DNA from 2 places in the Rhodoferax sp. BAB1 genome. Region 2 is predicted to be linked to the other one. Evidence: predicted binding sites of a transcription regulator. Region 2 holds the regulator's gene; the other holds the start of a gene.
The links. Region 2 encodes NrdR, which represses ribonucleotide reductase genes. Its sites were predicted from a motif close to CACNANATNTNGTG; they were not measured.
Positions count from the first base shown of each region.

Region 1: a site for NrdR is predicted at 3,590-3,603, ahead of HTY51_RS13860 (ribonucleoside-diphosphate reductase subunit alpha). Genes of this name have one in related genera too.

Region 1 is NZ_CP054424.1:2,876,375-2,883,589, reverse strand. It holds gene HTY51_RS13865 (ribonucleotide-diphosphate reductase subunit beta) at 1-465, opposite strand, end outside; gene HTY51_RS13860 (ribonucleoside-diphosphate reductase subunit alpha) at 593-3,493, opposite strand; gene ampD (1,6-anhydro-N-acetylmuramyl-L-alanine amidase AmpD) at 3,874-4,470, opposite strand; gene HTY51_RS13850 (sigma-54 dependent transcriptional regulator) at 4,467-5,960, opposite strand; gene HTY51_RS13845 (nitrogen regulation protein NR(II)) at 5,957-7,215, opposite strand, start outside.
Region 2 is NZ_CP054424.1:2,040,974-2,048,188, forward strand. It holds gene HTY51_RS09790 (DUF349 domain-containing protein) at 1-464, opposite strand, end outside; gene HTY51_RS09795 (lytic transglycosylase domain-containing protein) at 1,209-2,012, shown strand; ZMP/ZTP riboswitch at 2,058-2,202, shown strand; gene glyA (serine hydroxymethyltransferase) at 2,237-3,481, shown strand; gene nrdR (transcriptional regulator NrdR) at 3,491-3,940, shown strand; gene HTY51_RS09810 (type IV pilin protein) at 3,958-4,407, opposite strand; gene HTY51_RS09815 (pilus assembly protein) at 4,435-7,215, opposite strand, start outside.

The DNA.
Region 1 (7,215 bases), 840 kb from region 2:
GGGCGCCGTGATGTGGCGGTAGGTGCCCAGCACGATGTTGTTGGCGGCCAGCGAGTCGGCGGTGGTGAAGAAGCCGAGGTTGCGCTTGACGATGCGGCGCTCGTCCTCGGTCAGACCGTTGGGGTCCTTCCACAGGGCGATGTCGCGGTTCATGTTCACTTCCTGCGGCATCCAGTGGTTGGCGCAGGTGGCCAGGTACTTTTCCCAGGCCCACTTGTACTTGAAGGGCACCAGCTGGTTGACGTCGGTCTGGCCGTTGATGATGCGCTTGTCGGCGGCCTTGATGCGATGCGTGGAGGCGGGGCTCACGCTGGCGGCCGGAGCGGCGGGGACAGGTGCCGCATGGTGCTGCGCCATGCGCAGCTGGGGAGTTTGCAAGGGAAGCTCAGTCGGGCGGCTGCTCGATGCAGCGCCAGCATAAGACATTGACGATGTGGGCTTGACTTCTTCGTCCCAGGACAACATAGGAGGTTCCAATCAGCGAATTATGGGAGCGACGACGTGAAATGGAAAGTATTCATTCACATCGCCGCCCGATTCTGTTGCTCAATAACATCGCAGGCATGAAGGCGCTGCGACATGTCGGCTGCGATCACTGGCAGGCTTCGCAACCCGGATCATCGATCGCGCAGAACTTGATGTCGGTGGCGGCCGTGGCCATCTGTGCCTGCGCTGCAGCCGCTGCTGCATCGAGGGCGCTCATGCCGCCGCTCGTTGCGCCGCCGGACGACACGGCGTTGAGACGACCGGCCGTCACGGTGGATTTCTCGGCGTGCGTGGCCGACATCGTGCGCAGGTAGTAGGTGGTCTTGAGACCGCGCAGCCAGGCCAGCTTGTAGGTGTCGTCGAGCTTCTTGCCCGAGGCGCCGGCCATGTAGATGTTGAGCGACTGGGCCTGGTCGATCCACTTCTGGCGGCGTGCCGCGGCTTCCACCAGCCAGAGCGTCTCGACCTCGAAGGCCGTGGCGTACAGGGACTTGATCTCCTGCGGTACCCGGTCGATGGGGGCCAGCGAGCCGTCGAAATGCTTGAGGTCCATGACCATCACGTCGTCCCACAGGCCCAGGCGCTTGAGGTCACGCACCAGGTAGCTGTTGATCACGGTGAACTCGCCGGACAGGTTGGACTTGACCGAGAGGTTGCCGAAGCAGGGCTCGATCGAGGCGTCCACGCCGATGATGTTGGAGATGGTCGCGGTCGGGGCGATGGCCACGCAATTGGAGTTGCGCATGCCGTCGGCCGCGATCTTGCGGCGCAGCGCATCCCAGTCCAGCGTGGCGGAACGGTCCACTTCCACATAACCGCCACGGGCCTTGGCCAGCAGGTCCAGCGTGTCCAGCGGCAGGATGCCCTGGTCCCACAGCGAGCCCTTGTAGCTGGAATACTGGCCGCGCTCGCGGGCCAGTTCGGTCGAGGCCCAGTAGGCGTGGTAGCAGACGGCTTCCATGGACTGGTCGGCGAATTCCACGGCGGCCTGGCTGGCGTAGGGGATGCGCAGCTCGTACAGCGCGTCCTGGAAGCCCATGATCCCCAGGCCCACCGGGCGATGCCGCAGGTTGGAGTCGCGCGCCTTCTTGACGGCGTAGTAGTTGATGTCGATCACGTTGTCCAGCATGCGCATGGCCGTGGAGATGGTCTTCTTCAGCTTGTCCTGGTCGATGGCGCCGTTTTTCAGGTGCTGGCGCAGGTTGACCGAGCCCAGGTTGCAGACCGCTGTTTCGGTGTCGCTGGTGTTGAGCGTGATTTCGGTGCACAGGTTGGAGGAGTGCACCACGCCGGCGTGTTGCTGCGGCGAGCGCACATTGCAGGCGTCCTTGAAGGTGATCCAGGGGTGGCCGGTCTCGAACAGCATGGAGAGCATCTTGCGCCACAGGTCGGTGGCCGGCACGGTCTTGCTGGGCTTGATCTCGCCGCGCTTGGCCTTGGCTTCGTAGACCACGTAGGCCTGCTCGAAGGCGGTACCGAACAGGTCGTGCAGGTCCGGCACGTCGGACGGGGAGAACAGCGTCCACTCGCCCTTTTCCATTACACGGCGCATGAACAGGTCGGGGATCCAGTTGGCCGTGTTCATGTCGTGCGTACGGCGGCGGTCGTCGCCGGTGTTCTTGCGCAGTTCCAGGAACTCCTCGATATCCAGGTGCCAGGTCTCCAGGTAGGTGCAGACCGCGCCCTTGCGCTTGCCGCCCTGGTTCACGGCCACGGCCGTGTCGTTCACGACCTTGAGGAAGGGCACGACACCCTGCGACTCGCCGTTGGTGCCCTTGATGTGGCTGCCCAGGGCGCGCACGCGGGTCCAGTCGTTGCCCAGGCCGCCGGCGAACTTGGACAGCAGGGCGTTTTCCTTGATGGACTCGTAGATGCCGTCCAGGTCGTCGGGCACGGTGGTCAGGTAGCAGCTGGAAAGCTGCGAACGCAGGGTGCCGGCGTTGAACAGCGTGGGGGTGGACGACATGAAGTCGAAGGAGGACAGCACCTCGTAGAACTCGATGGCGCGCGCCTCGCGGTCAATCTCGCCCAGCGACAGGCCCATGGCCACGCGCATGAAGAAGGCCTGCGGCAGTTCGATGCGGCTCTTGCGCACGTGCAGGAAATAACGGTCGTACAGGGTCTGCAGGCCCAGGTAGTCGAACTGCAGGTCACGGTCGGCCTTGAGCGCAGCGCCCAGGCGCTTGAGGTCGAACTGCAGCATGTCCGGGTTGAGCAGCTCGTTGTCCACGCCCTTCTTGATGAAGTCGGGGAAGTACTCTGCATACGCCTGGCCCATGCCGGCTTGCGGCACGTCGCGGCCCAGCACCTCGCGGGCGATGGTGTGGAACAGCAGGCGCGCGGTGGCGTAGGTGTAGTCCGGGTCTTTTTCGATCAGGGTACGGGCAGCCAGGATGGCGGCCTTGAAGACTTCGTCGATCGGCACGCCGTCGTACAGGTTGCGCATGGTCTCGGCGACGATGGGGTCCGGCTTGATGTCGGCGCCCAGTCCGGCACAGGCGTTCTCGATCAGCTGCTGCAGACGGCCCAGGTCGAGCGCGACGCGCTGGTCGCCATCGAGCACGTGCAGCAGGGGGGCTTTCGGTGCGGCCTGGGTGGCTTGCTGCGCGCGTTCCTGGGTGCGGCGCTCGCGGTAGAGCACGTAGGCGCGGGCGATCTCGTGGTGGCCGCCGCGCATCAGGCCCAGCTCGACCTGGTCCTGCACGTCCTCGATGTGGAAGGTGCCGCCGCCCGGGCGCGAGCGCATCAGCGCGCGCACCACGTTCTGGGTCAGGCTGTCCACCATCTCGCGCACGCTGGCGGAGGCCGCGCCCTGGGTGCCGTGCACGGCCAGGAAGGCTTTCATCATGGCCACGGCGATCTTGCTCGGCTCGAAGGGCACGACGGCGCCATTGCGGCGGATGATCTGGTAGTTGTTGAGCGGGCTGGCGGCCGTGTTTTCCTGGGTTTGCATGGTCAGGACACCGGTGTGCAGGGCGGGGGTGGCGGGGTTCAAGGCTGTTTGCATTATTTCCTCGTCGTCAGCAAATCTGTTGTTGGTTCTTGGGGTCCGTATTCTGGCTCGCGATGCGCTTTGTTGAAGAAAAGCGCTGCCAGCGGAAAGCACTATATATGGTGTGTCTGGTGAATACAAGCCACTACAGGTAGTGTAGCGTCGCTGATACGTTCCCCCGGTGCCGAGGGTAAAAAAATGCATCGTGTCCCATGGTGGGGCGCGGTGGCATGAACCACTGCGCAGCCGTTGAGAAACGTGCATGCGCGCACAAAAAGCAAGAATGCATGCGGCCTTGCGAGGCATTTCCCCGCCGGGGCCTCATGCCGTGGTGCATCAGCGCAGCGCAGGTGCCGTGGGGTGGTGCGCTGCGGGTGCCAGGCCGTGTGTGCGACTCAGGCGGTCTCTTCGGGAAAATACCGAGATGACCAGCCCAGGGTCTGCTGCAGCTCGGCCCACTGGAAACCCGGGCCGGGGTCGGCCTTGCGTCCGGGCGCCACGTGTTCGTGCCCGGCGATGTGCTGCACCGGGTAGCGCTGGCCCAGGGCGGCGCACAGGCTGCCCAGGGTTTCGTACTGTGCGGCCTCGAAAGACGCGCCCTCCAGGCCTTCGAGCTCGATGCCGACCGAGTCGTCGTTGCAGTTGTCGCGTCCGCGGTAGCTGGAGACGCCGGCATGCCAGGCGCGTTCGTCGCAACTGACGAACTGCCAGAGTTCGCCGTTGCGGCGGACGTAGAAATGCGAAGACACCTGCATGCCCTCGATGCTCTTGAAATAGGGGTGCGCGTTCCAGTCCAGCGTGTTGGTGAACAGGCGCTGCACCTCGTCGCCGCCGTACTGGCCGGGCGGCAGGCTGATGGAGTGGATCAGCAGCAGGTCGACGGCCGCGCCCGGCGGGCGCGGCCCGTAATTGGGCGAGTCCAGCCGGCGTGCAAAACGGTACCAGCCCCCGTCCCACAGGCCGTCACGTGTCGGCGCAGGTGCGAGGCTCATGCGGCGGGGTCGTTGTCCTGCGGCGTGTCGATGTTCAGGCGCGAGATGCGGTAGCGGATCTGGCGCAGGCTCAGGCCCAGCTTGGCCGCGGCGGCGGTGCGGTTGAAGCCGGTTTCCTGCAGGGCCTTGACCAGGATCTCTCGTTCCTGGCGGTCCAGATGGCCTTGCAGATCGGCGGGCAACTCCGCCTGGGCTCGTGGTGCCGGGGTTGGGCCAGGCGGCAACTCACCGGGGACGGTGGGGGCCAGGTCCGGGGCTGCAGGGTCCAGGATGGCCGGCGTGGTGTCGAGGCTGTCGAAACTCAGTTCGCTGCCGTCGCTCAGGGCCAGGGCACGGTGCAGGAGGTTTTCCAGTTCACGCACATTCCCGTTGAGCGGGTGCTTGCGCAACTGGGCCAGCGCCTCGGCTGTCAGGCGCGGGACAGGCAGGCCGGACTCCTGGGCGATGCGCTTGAGCAGGGCCTCGCACAGGACGGGCAGGTCTTCGCGCCGTTCGCGCAGCGGAGGAATGTCGATCTCGATCACGTTGAGGCGGTAGTACAGGTCCTGCCGGAAGCGGCCTTCCTGCACCTCGCGTGCCAGATGCTTGTGCGTGGCGCTGACGATACGCACGTCCACGGTCTCTTCCTGCGTGCCGCCGACCGGGCGCACGCAGCGCTCCTGGATGGCGCGCAGCAGCTTGGACTGCATGGACAGGGGCAGGTCGCCGATCTCGTCGAGAAACAGGGTGCCGCCGCCCGCCGCCTGGAAATAACCGGCACGGTCCTGGCTGGCGCCGGTATAGGCGCCCTTGCGCACGCCGAAGAATTCGGTTTCCAGCAGGTTTTCCGGGATGGCGCTGCAGTTGACCGCCACCATCGGGCCGCCGGCCCGGTGGCTGTTCGCGTGCAGGGCCAGTGCCGTCAGTTCCTTGCCGGTGCCGGACTCCCCGCAGATCAGCACCGGGGCCATGCTACGCGCCACCTTGAGGATGCGTTCGCGCACCTGGCGTATGGCGGGCGAGCTGCCGACCAGACGCTGCAACGCAGCCTCTCCCGCGAGGGGCGGAGTGGTGGTGCGTGGTGCTGCGGCCACGGCGGGAGGGGGCGGTGGCGCGACCCGGGGGGTGAGGGCATCCTGCACGGCCGAGGCGATGACGGTACGGAACTGCTTCAGGTCGACCGGCTTGGTCAGGTAGTCGAAAGCGCCGGCCTTGAGCGATTCCACGGCGTTTTCCGCCGAGCCATAGGCCGTGATGACCACGCCCCGTTCGCCGCGCTGCTGGGTGCGCAGGCGCTGGATCAGCTCGATGCCCAGCCCGTCGGGCAGGCGCATGTCGGTGATCAGAACCTCGTAGCGGTGCTCCTGCAGGTGTTTCCAGGCGTCGGCCACGGTTTCTGCCACGTCGACGTGATAGCCCTCGCGCAGCAGGGTCAGCTCGTAGAGCGTGCGCAGGTCGGGTTCGTCATCCACGACCAGGATGTGCGCGGGGGCGGGGGCGTGGGTGCTCATGGCGTGGCGGGCGCTCTGGACGCTGGCGACGGCAAGGCCGCCTGGCGCAGGGTGATGAAGAATTCGTTGCCGTCCATCAGGGTGTCGCGGGCGATGCGGCGGGCGCGGTGGTAGCCGATGGCGGCGCCATGCCCTTCGCACAATTCCCGACAAATATACAGGCCCAGGCCGCTGGAGCGGCTTTCCGAGGAAAAGAAGGGTTCGAACAGATGCTGTTCGACCGAGGGTTCCATGGGCGGACCGTCGCTCCAGACCGCCAGCAGGGCCTGCCCGCTGGCATCGGCGCGGGCATGCACCTGGATCGCATCGGGCAGCTGGCGGGCATAACGGCGCGCATTGTCCAGCAGGTTGACCAGCACGCGGCGCAGGTGCTCGGGGTCAAAGTGCACCGGCAGCGGATGCGTTGCCAGGTGCAGGGCCAGCATGGCACTGCTGCCCGTCTGCTGGGCCCAGTCCAGGCAGATGCGCTGCACGGAGGGTGCCAGCTCCAGGACGCGCGATTCGAAGGCGGTGGCCTGCTTGCCGGCGCGCGAGATATTGAGCACATCGTCGACGATGCGGTCCAGGCGCTTGGCGTTCTGGCGGATCATCTGGGTCAGGCGGATGTGGCGCGGCTCCTGGATGTCCTCTTCCAGCAGGGCATTGGCCTGGGCGATGGCCGCCAGGGGGTTGCGGATTTCGTGCGCCACGGCGGCCGACATGCGGCCCATGCTGGCCAGCTTCTCGGTGCGCATGCGCGCTTCCATCTCGCGCAGATCCTGCAGGAACATGACACACAGGATCTCGGACTCCCCCCAGTGGGCCGTGGTCATGCGGGTACGCACGCGCATGCGCCGGCTGCCCTGGCCCAGGTGCTCGATGCCGATGTCGGCATGGTGGAAGTCACCCCGGCCGGTGAAGACCTGGAAGGCCAGCTCGGCCAGCGATTGCCAGCCCGGTTCGTCGGCCAGGCTGAAGGGGGTGTGCCTGATGGGGCGTTCATCGGTCTGCAGCATGTGGCGTGCCGCCGGGTTGGCCGCATGCACGGTGCCGCGCACGTCCACCACCAGGATGCCGTCGGTGAGGGATTCGATCACCAGGTCGTTGACCTGCTGCTGGATGCGCATGGCATGCTGGCTGCGCCGTGCGCGTTGCTGTTCGCTGGCCAGACGGGCCGACAGCTGGTGGGCCAGGAAGGCGACCACGAAGCTGCCCGCGCCGGTGAGCGCCGCCTGGATGAAAAAAGGCGTGGCATCACCCGGGCCACGCAGCGCCT
Region 2 (7,215 bases):
TCTTCTATGGCCTTGACGCGATCAGCCAAGCGGGTCTTCAGGGTGGCCAGCGGCTCCCGGCTCAAGGGGGCCCCAGCCTTGGCTGCATCGCGCTGCCAGGCCATGGCATCAGCCACATTCAGCTTGGCTGCATCCAGCAAGGCCTGGGCCTTCTGTGCCCAGTCAGCTGCCATGCCTTCCTGCTCACGCAGGCGCTTGAACTCGTCCAGCTTTTCGCGCAGGAGCTTGGCGGCCCCCTTGTCCTTGACACTCAGTTCGCGATAAACCTGTTGCATCTGCTCCACAGCAGGCGCGGTCTGCAACCAGGCGCGGACACAAGCGGCACGCTCGCCGGCCGTATGCGCAGAGAAGGCGCCACCCGTCAGTTCGTCCAGGGCTTGGGTATCGATGCGTTGGGAAGATGGGGTCGAAGGGGACACGTCGCGAACTCGGCTGGCAAATAAAAGGCTGATTGTCGCCGTCATTTACACCGATCTTGCGGATTTTTGGCGCAGCGCCGTAAACGCGGAGAAGAACCGGAACAAAAAGAAAGCCCGGCCGGGTGGCACATGACCAGCCCGCCGGGCCTGACGGCGAGCTGAAAGCCCATGCCGTCTGGGTATCGCAAAGGGGAGAGTCGGGTCCCGCAATGCGAAGGAGGCAAGAGATTGCCCCCATGATTGCCAGTTTGGCGCTGGCACCTGCACCCTGAAGGTGTGTGCCGGCTACTTCCAGCAGAAATGCCTGATGTGACAGGCTGATTCAGTCTAGCCTTGCTGCCGCTGGATTCAAATCAGCGTCTCAATGAAACCCGTGCCTTTGATTGAGGCCGGATGCGTCGATTCGAGGCGCCATGAAACAAACAGGGATGGCACTGTTACAAAATACAGTAGAGCTAAGGCTGAGTTTGACATTGATTTTGTAAGTCATTGATTTATATAAATATTTTTATGACAACATCACTTCCGTCGGCACTCATAATTCTTATTGGTGATGTTAAATTGATTTGATATTATTGACTGGTTATATGACGGGTCTTACAATTCGTTTCACCCTGAATCAGGGATTACCCCAAGCCGCTGCCGACCCCGGCTACATCGGATCACCTGCAGGCAACACGTCGCCAGGCCGGTCTAGATGGCGTACCAACCCAGACGTGCTGACTGCGGTCTGGTTCTGTGAACAAGTCACAGCCCCAGACCCGGCGCCACGCGAGATGAGGAAGTGCTATGACAGCGTTTCAAGAAATGGGCCAGAGCCTGCGATCCGTCGCAAGCCAGATTTCCCAAGTCTTCTTCGCCACCATCCACAACAGCTTTGCGCTGCTGGGGCTGGCCGTATTGTTTGCCACCATCACCCTGGTGGCCCGACCTGACCTGCGACAAGCCGGCGAAGCCCAGCTGATGGGCTGGCTGCAAGGCCGTCAAATCGAAACGGTAGGCATCGAAGCCGAACCGGTGGCCGTGGAGCGCGCCACGGCAGCCCACCCCCACCAATTGCCCAAGCAGCAAGCTGCGGTAGCCTACTGGCTGAGCAAGAAGTACCGCGTCGCTCCGGAGCCGTTGTCGGCACTGGTCGTCGAAGCCTATGAAGTGGGTCGCCGCACCGACATCGATCCGTTGCTGCTGCTGTCAGTCATGGCCATCGAATCCAGCTTCAACCCTTTCGCCCAGAGTCCGGTCGGAGCCCAGGGTTTGATGCAAGTGATGACCCGGGTACATAGCGACAAATACGAAGCCTTCGGCGGCAAGCTGGCCGCCTTCGACCCGGTCGCCAACCTGCGCGTCGGTGCTCTGGTGCTGCAGGAATACATCCGGCGCACCGGAACGGTAGAAGGTGGCTTGCGCTACTACGTGGGCGCCGCCAACCTGCCCGACGATGGCGGTTATGCCGCCAAGGTACTGGCCGAGCACGCCCGCTTGGTCCAAGTGGCCTCGGGACGGGCTGTACCGACCCAGACCGCCCAGCCCATCCCGGTGACAGCCCCGGCCAAGCCGGCCCCCGCTGAGACCCTGGTGCTGCTCAACTCCTGAATTTGCGCCCGCCAGGCCGGGCGGGCCAGCACTCTCCGCTACACTAGCCGGGCACGCAACTGGCGATAGGTACGCCTGAGCCTTCGGGCCGGGTGTTGCTGACGTGGACAGACCACCGGGAAACGTGCCACGGGTCAGCGCCGCACAAGGCCAGCCGTCCTGTGTTCAGCCGTTCGCCTGGGCAGCCCCCGCCTTCCGGGGGACCCCTGTTTTTTCCGACTGCCATGTACAACCGCAACATCCTCGTCGAACAAACCGATCCCGAACTCTGGGCCGCCATCCAGGCCGAGAACGCCCGCCAGGAACACCATATCGAGCTGATCGCCAGCGAGAACTACGCCTCGCCCGCCGTCATGGCTGCCCAGGGCACCCAGCTCACCAACAAATATGCCGAGGGTTACCCCGGCAAGCGTTACTACGGTGGCTGCGAGCATGTGGACGTGGCCGAGCAACTGGCCATCGACCGCGTCAAGGCCATCTTCGGCGCAGATGCCGCCAACGTGCAGCCGCATTGCGGCGCCTCGGCCAACGAAGCCGTTTTCCTGGCCTTCCTCAAGCCCGGCGACACCATCATGGGCATGAGCCTGGCCGAAGGCGGTCACCTGACCCACGGCATGGCGCTCAATATGAGCGGCAAATGGTTCAACGTCGTGTCCTATGGCCTGAACGCCAAGGAAGAGATTGACTACGAGGCCATGGAGCGCAAGGCCCACGAATCCAAGCCCAAGCTGATCATCGCCGGTGCGTCGGCCTACAGCCTGCACATCGACTTCGCGCGCTTCGCCAAGGTGGCGAAAGACGTGGGCGCCATCTTCATGGTGGACATGGCGCACTACGCCGGCCTGATCGCCGCCGGCGTCTACCCCAACCCGGTGCCGCACGCCGACGTGGTGACCTCCACCACGCACAAAAGCCTGCGCGGCCCGCGCGGCGGCATCATCCTGATGAAGGCCCAGCACGAGAAAGCCATCAACAGCGCCATCTTCCCCGGCCTGCAGGGCGGCCCGCTGATGCACGTGATTGCAGCCAAGGCCGTGGCCTTCAAGGAAGCCATGGACCCGGGCTTCAAGACCTACCAGCAGCAGGTCGTGAAAAACGCCCAGATCGTGGCCGAGACGCTGACGAAACGCGGGCTGCGCATCGTCAGCGGCGGCACGCAGAGCCACGTCATGCTGGTCGACCTGCGCTCCAAGGGTATCACTGGCAAGGAAGCCGAGGCCGTGCTGGGCGCCGCCCACATGACCATCAACAAGAACGCCATCCCCAACGACCCCGAGAAGCCCATGGTCACCAGCGGTGTGCGCGTCGGCACCCCAGCCATGACCACCCGAGGTTTCAAGGACGAAGAAGCGCGCATGACGGCCAACCTGATCGCCGACGTGCTGGACAATCCGCGTGACGAAGCCAACATCGCCGCCGTGCGCGCCAAGGTCAATGCCCTGACGGCCCGCTTTCCGGTGTACAAGTAAGCCCGATCAATGAAATGCCCGTTCTGCGGAAACTCTGAAACCCAGGTCGTCGAGACCCGGATTTCAGAGGACGGGGATTTCATCCGCAGGCGCCGTCAATGTGGCGCCTGCGAAAAACGCTTCACCACCTACGAGCGGCCGGACGTCAATTTCCCGAACATCGTCAAGAAAGACGGCCGGCGCATCGAGTACGAGCGCGGCAAGCTCATCGCCTCCATGAAGCTGGCCCTGCGCAAGCGTCCGGTCAGCACCGAGCAGATCGACAGCGCGATCGAACGCATCGAGGAAAAACTGCTCAACCTCGGCCTGCGCGAGGTGCCCTCCAACCGCATCGGCGAGTTGGTGATGCGTGAACTTAAAAAACTCGACAAGATCGCCTACGTGCGTTTTGCCAGCGTCTACCGCAGCTTCGAGGACATCGACGAATTCAAGACGCTGGTGGATGAGGTCAGGCGCTGATTAGCGCCTGACTTACCTCACTTCCAGCAGTCCTGGACCGTGGGCCCTGTTGCGCTCCGGCCTTTGACCCCGGTGTTCGTCAGCGTCAGGTTGCCGCACTTGTCCTCTCCCAACAGGGTTGCTGTGAGTGTGTACGAATTCAAAGTTGCCGCCACGCTCAGCGTGTAACGCGGCGCACTCGCCGGGATATTCTGGAGCCTGGCTGGCAGGGCCGGACTGGTTGCGCCCGCCGCATCGGATGTGTAACGACTGTTGGCCGCGTAATAGCGCTCCATGAACTGTTGCGCCTCCAGCAAGGCCGTCCTGGCTTCGGAACGGTAACCCCGCTTCACGTATTCCACGTAGTTCGGGTAGACCACGGCGGACAGGATCCCGACGATGGCAACCACAATCATCACCTCGATCAAGGTGAAACCCGACTGGATGCGGGACCTGCCGCCGCGTTCTTCGTTCATGAATTTGAGCATGGAAACAACCTCAAAGAATGTTCTTGATCAGCGAATCGGCGGATTGATGATACGGCGCCAGACTCGATCCTGGATAGACCGCGTGGCGGTCGGATCATCATCCGGGACACAGACCATCATCTGACCAGTCGTGTTCTGGGTACTGATCAGTCGAGTTCCAGGCGGGCACTTGCCGGGGATGCCAACGCCGGTACCTGTTCCCATCTGCCCCCGCACAATGGCATCGATACCGTCGGCATTGGTGGCGTAGCCCACCACGGACGTATCTGAAGTATTCACCACACCATCGCCGTTCGTGTCATACATGGGTGTGTTCGGGTTGACACCATTGTCGGCGTCAAAGAAGAAGTTCACCCCCGAGCCGACGGACGCCTCGCACACCACCAGATTACGCGCTGGCGAAATCGTGCTCAACAATGCGACTTTGGATGTTGCCTTCTGAGGGGGATATATCAGCCGCAAGCCAGCAATGGCATCCATGTCAAGCACCCAGCCACGCTCTGAAGTCCAGTTCACACTGGTACCACCAATGGAATAGAACGTGGCTCCACCGGCTCCAGTTGTGGAAACCATGGTCCGCAGCGAAAGAATCGACCTGTCCATGGGGCGGGGCAGCGTGTCGGCTTCCTTGTCCCAGACACTGTAGATCGACTGCAAAGCTACCGAGTTGGCTTCCGCTTCCACGTCCAGGACGCCGGTTCCGAACAGCACCATCCGGCCGCCCCGGCTTGTGTCGAAGATCACGGGCGCTTGGGTGATCGGCTGGGGATTCAGCGCGGAATCCGTAGCCCGGAAGAAGGCTGCCCCACCAGAGACCAGGAAGCGGCTGCTTTCCGTCGCAGAATAATCCATCTTCCAGAGATTGCCCTTCAGATCGCCTGAATAGATCGTGGTGATCTGGCCACTGCTGTTGCGCACCACACCGACCCCGCCCAAGCCGTTCGAACCGGTTGAATCCAATGTGAGCGTCTGGGCTACCCCCGTCGCCAGATTCACCACAAACAGCACGGCATTGCCCGCATCACTGAAACGGCCATTCCCGAAAATAGCCACCCACTCCCCGTTGGGCAGGACACCCGCCTGGACGGGGGCGGTGATGTAACCCATGTCGGGATAGTTCAGATGGGAAATCTCCCAGCGGATGCTGGAGCCATCCAGACTGCTGCTGTTCGTGATGTCGAGAGCAAAGACTGCACGCCCACCTGCGCCCAGAGTACCCAACATGTAGTTGCGCCAGCTAGCGGACGTTTCACCAGGAGCGGGCACATAGGCGTCGGTTTCATTGAGCGGTCCGTCCACGTAGTACTGGTGGTACATCGCGGTGGTGCCATAGGTCTTGTCACTCAGCTTGTAAAGGTTGGGGTATACAGAGCGGGGTACGTAGGCAAAGATCTCCCGGCCGTCATCGGCCCCACCGCCCACCGTGCCCAGCGTGTCCTTGAATGCATGCAGCATGCCGTCATTGCCTCCCACGAAAAGGACGGCGGCACGAGACGCCTTCTGCGTCAGGAAGTTCGAGTAAGGGGTGCCGCCGCCTTGAGCGGGCGGAAGGCTGATGTAGCCCAGATTGACCGCATCCTTGACCAGCACCGGATTGGAGTTGATGAAGTCACCCAACAGCCCCTTGCGCGTGCGGAAAGGCTGGCTATCCCCTTCCTTGCTGCGATTGCCTCGCAGGAAATCAACAAAATCCGTGGTGTGCGTCGCCGCCACGGTACCCAAGGCCGCCTGATTGTCCGCTCCCATCGCTGCCCAGGTGAAGGCCACGGCGGATGGGGGTGAGGTGTCGGTGCGCCACGTATAGATATTACGGCTGGCTGCGGCGGGAACCTTGGCTTCCGCGTTCCAGCTCTGTGCGCCAGCCTGGCCCAGCTCATCGAGCGTGAAGGCCTGGATGTCACCATTCCAGTCGCCGCTCTTGTACAGAGGAACATATTTGCGGTTACCCGCCTGCAGAACCGTGGACGCCGTCGCCACACCGGCCTCACGCAATTCACGGGTCAGGGCCTGCCCGACGGAATTACGGATGGCCTCAGCCAACTCCTTGGGGTCCTTGGCGCTGATGTAGTTCCCGCGGCTGTTCAGTGCGGTGTGCCAGAGATCATCGATACGGTCTGTGCCCCAAACCTTGGACCCACTTGTCAAAGCGACAAGGTCCGTTGCAGGATCCAGGGTGCCACGCACCCCGAGGCCCACGGTCAAATTCACCATGTGCTGCCAGAAGGCCGGGTTTTCGGCCGAAGGCTCAACGATATTCGAGAGATCCGGCCGTAAATCAGTCTTCCAGAATTCCATGCCGTAATCGGCCAGGGTATCGGAGTTGCTGTCATTAAAAGGACGATCCGCCAAGTACTGATAGTTACGCCCGGGTCCGGTGATCACCGTACCGTTCGTGTTATCTGAATTGCCCACGGAAGTCGTCGTTCCGGACCAGTAACCATCCGTCACCAGAAGGTTATAGGAACGGCGACAAGCTTTGTCCGTCGTCGTGTTGACTTGGCCAGGATTGTCCGACCAGGGACCGCGCACATCAGCACGTTTGTAATACTGGCCGACGGTATACACGGCGCGCGGCAAGGGCGTCCCCCCATCGGCTGGCAAAGCATACAGCCAAGTGAAGAGATCGGCTTTGATCGTACTCGTGAAATCGCGCACACCCGCCTGGATCACCTTGGTCGTCACGCCGTCGATGCTGACGTCCGAGCCTTGGTTGATCCGCCCCCAACCCAAGCGGAAGGTATCGCCGGACTCACTGAAGGCCTCGGCAACCGACCCGCGCGCCAGCAGGTTGCGGGTCCGGTAGTAGGT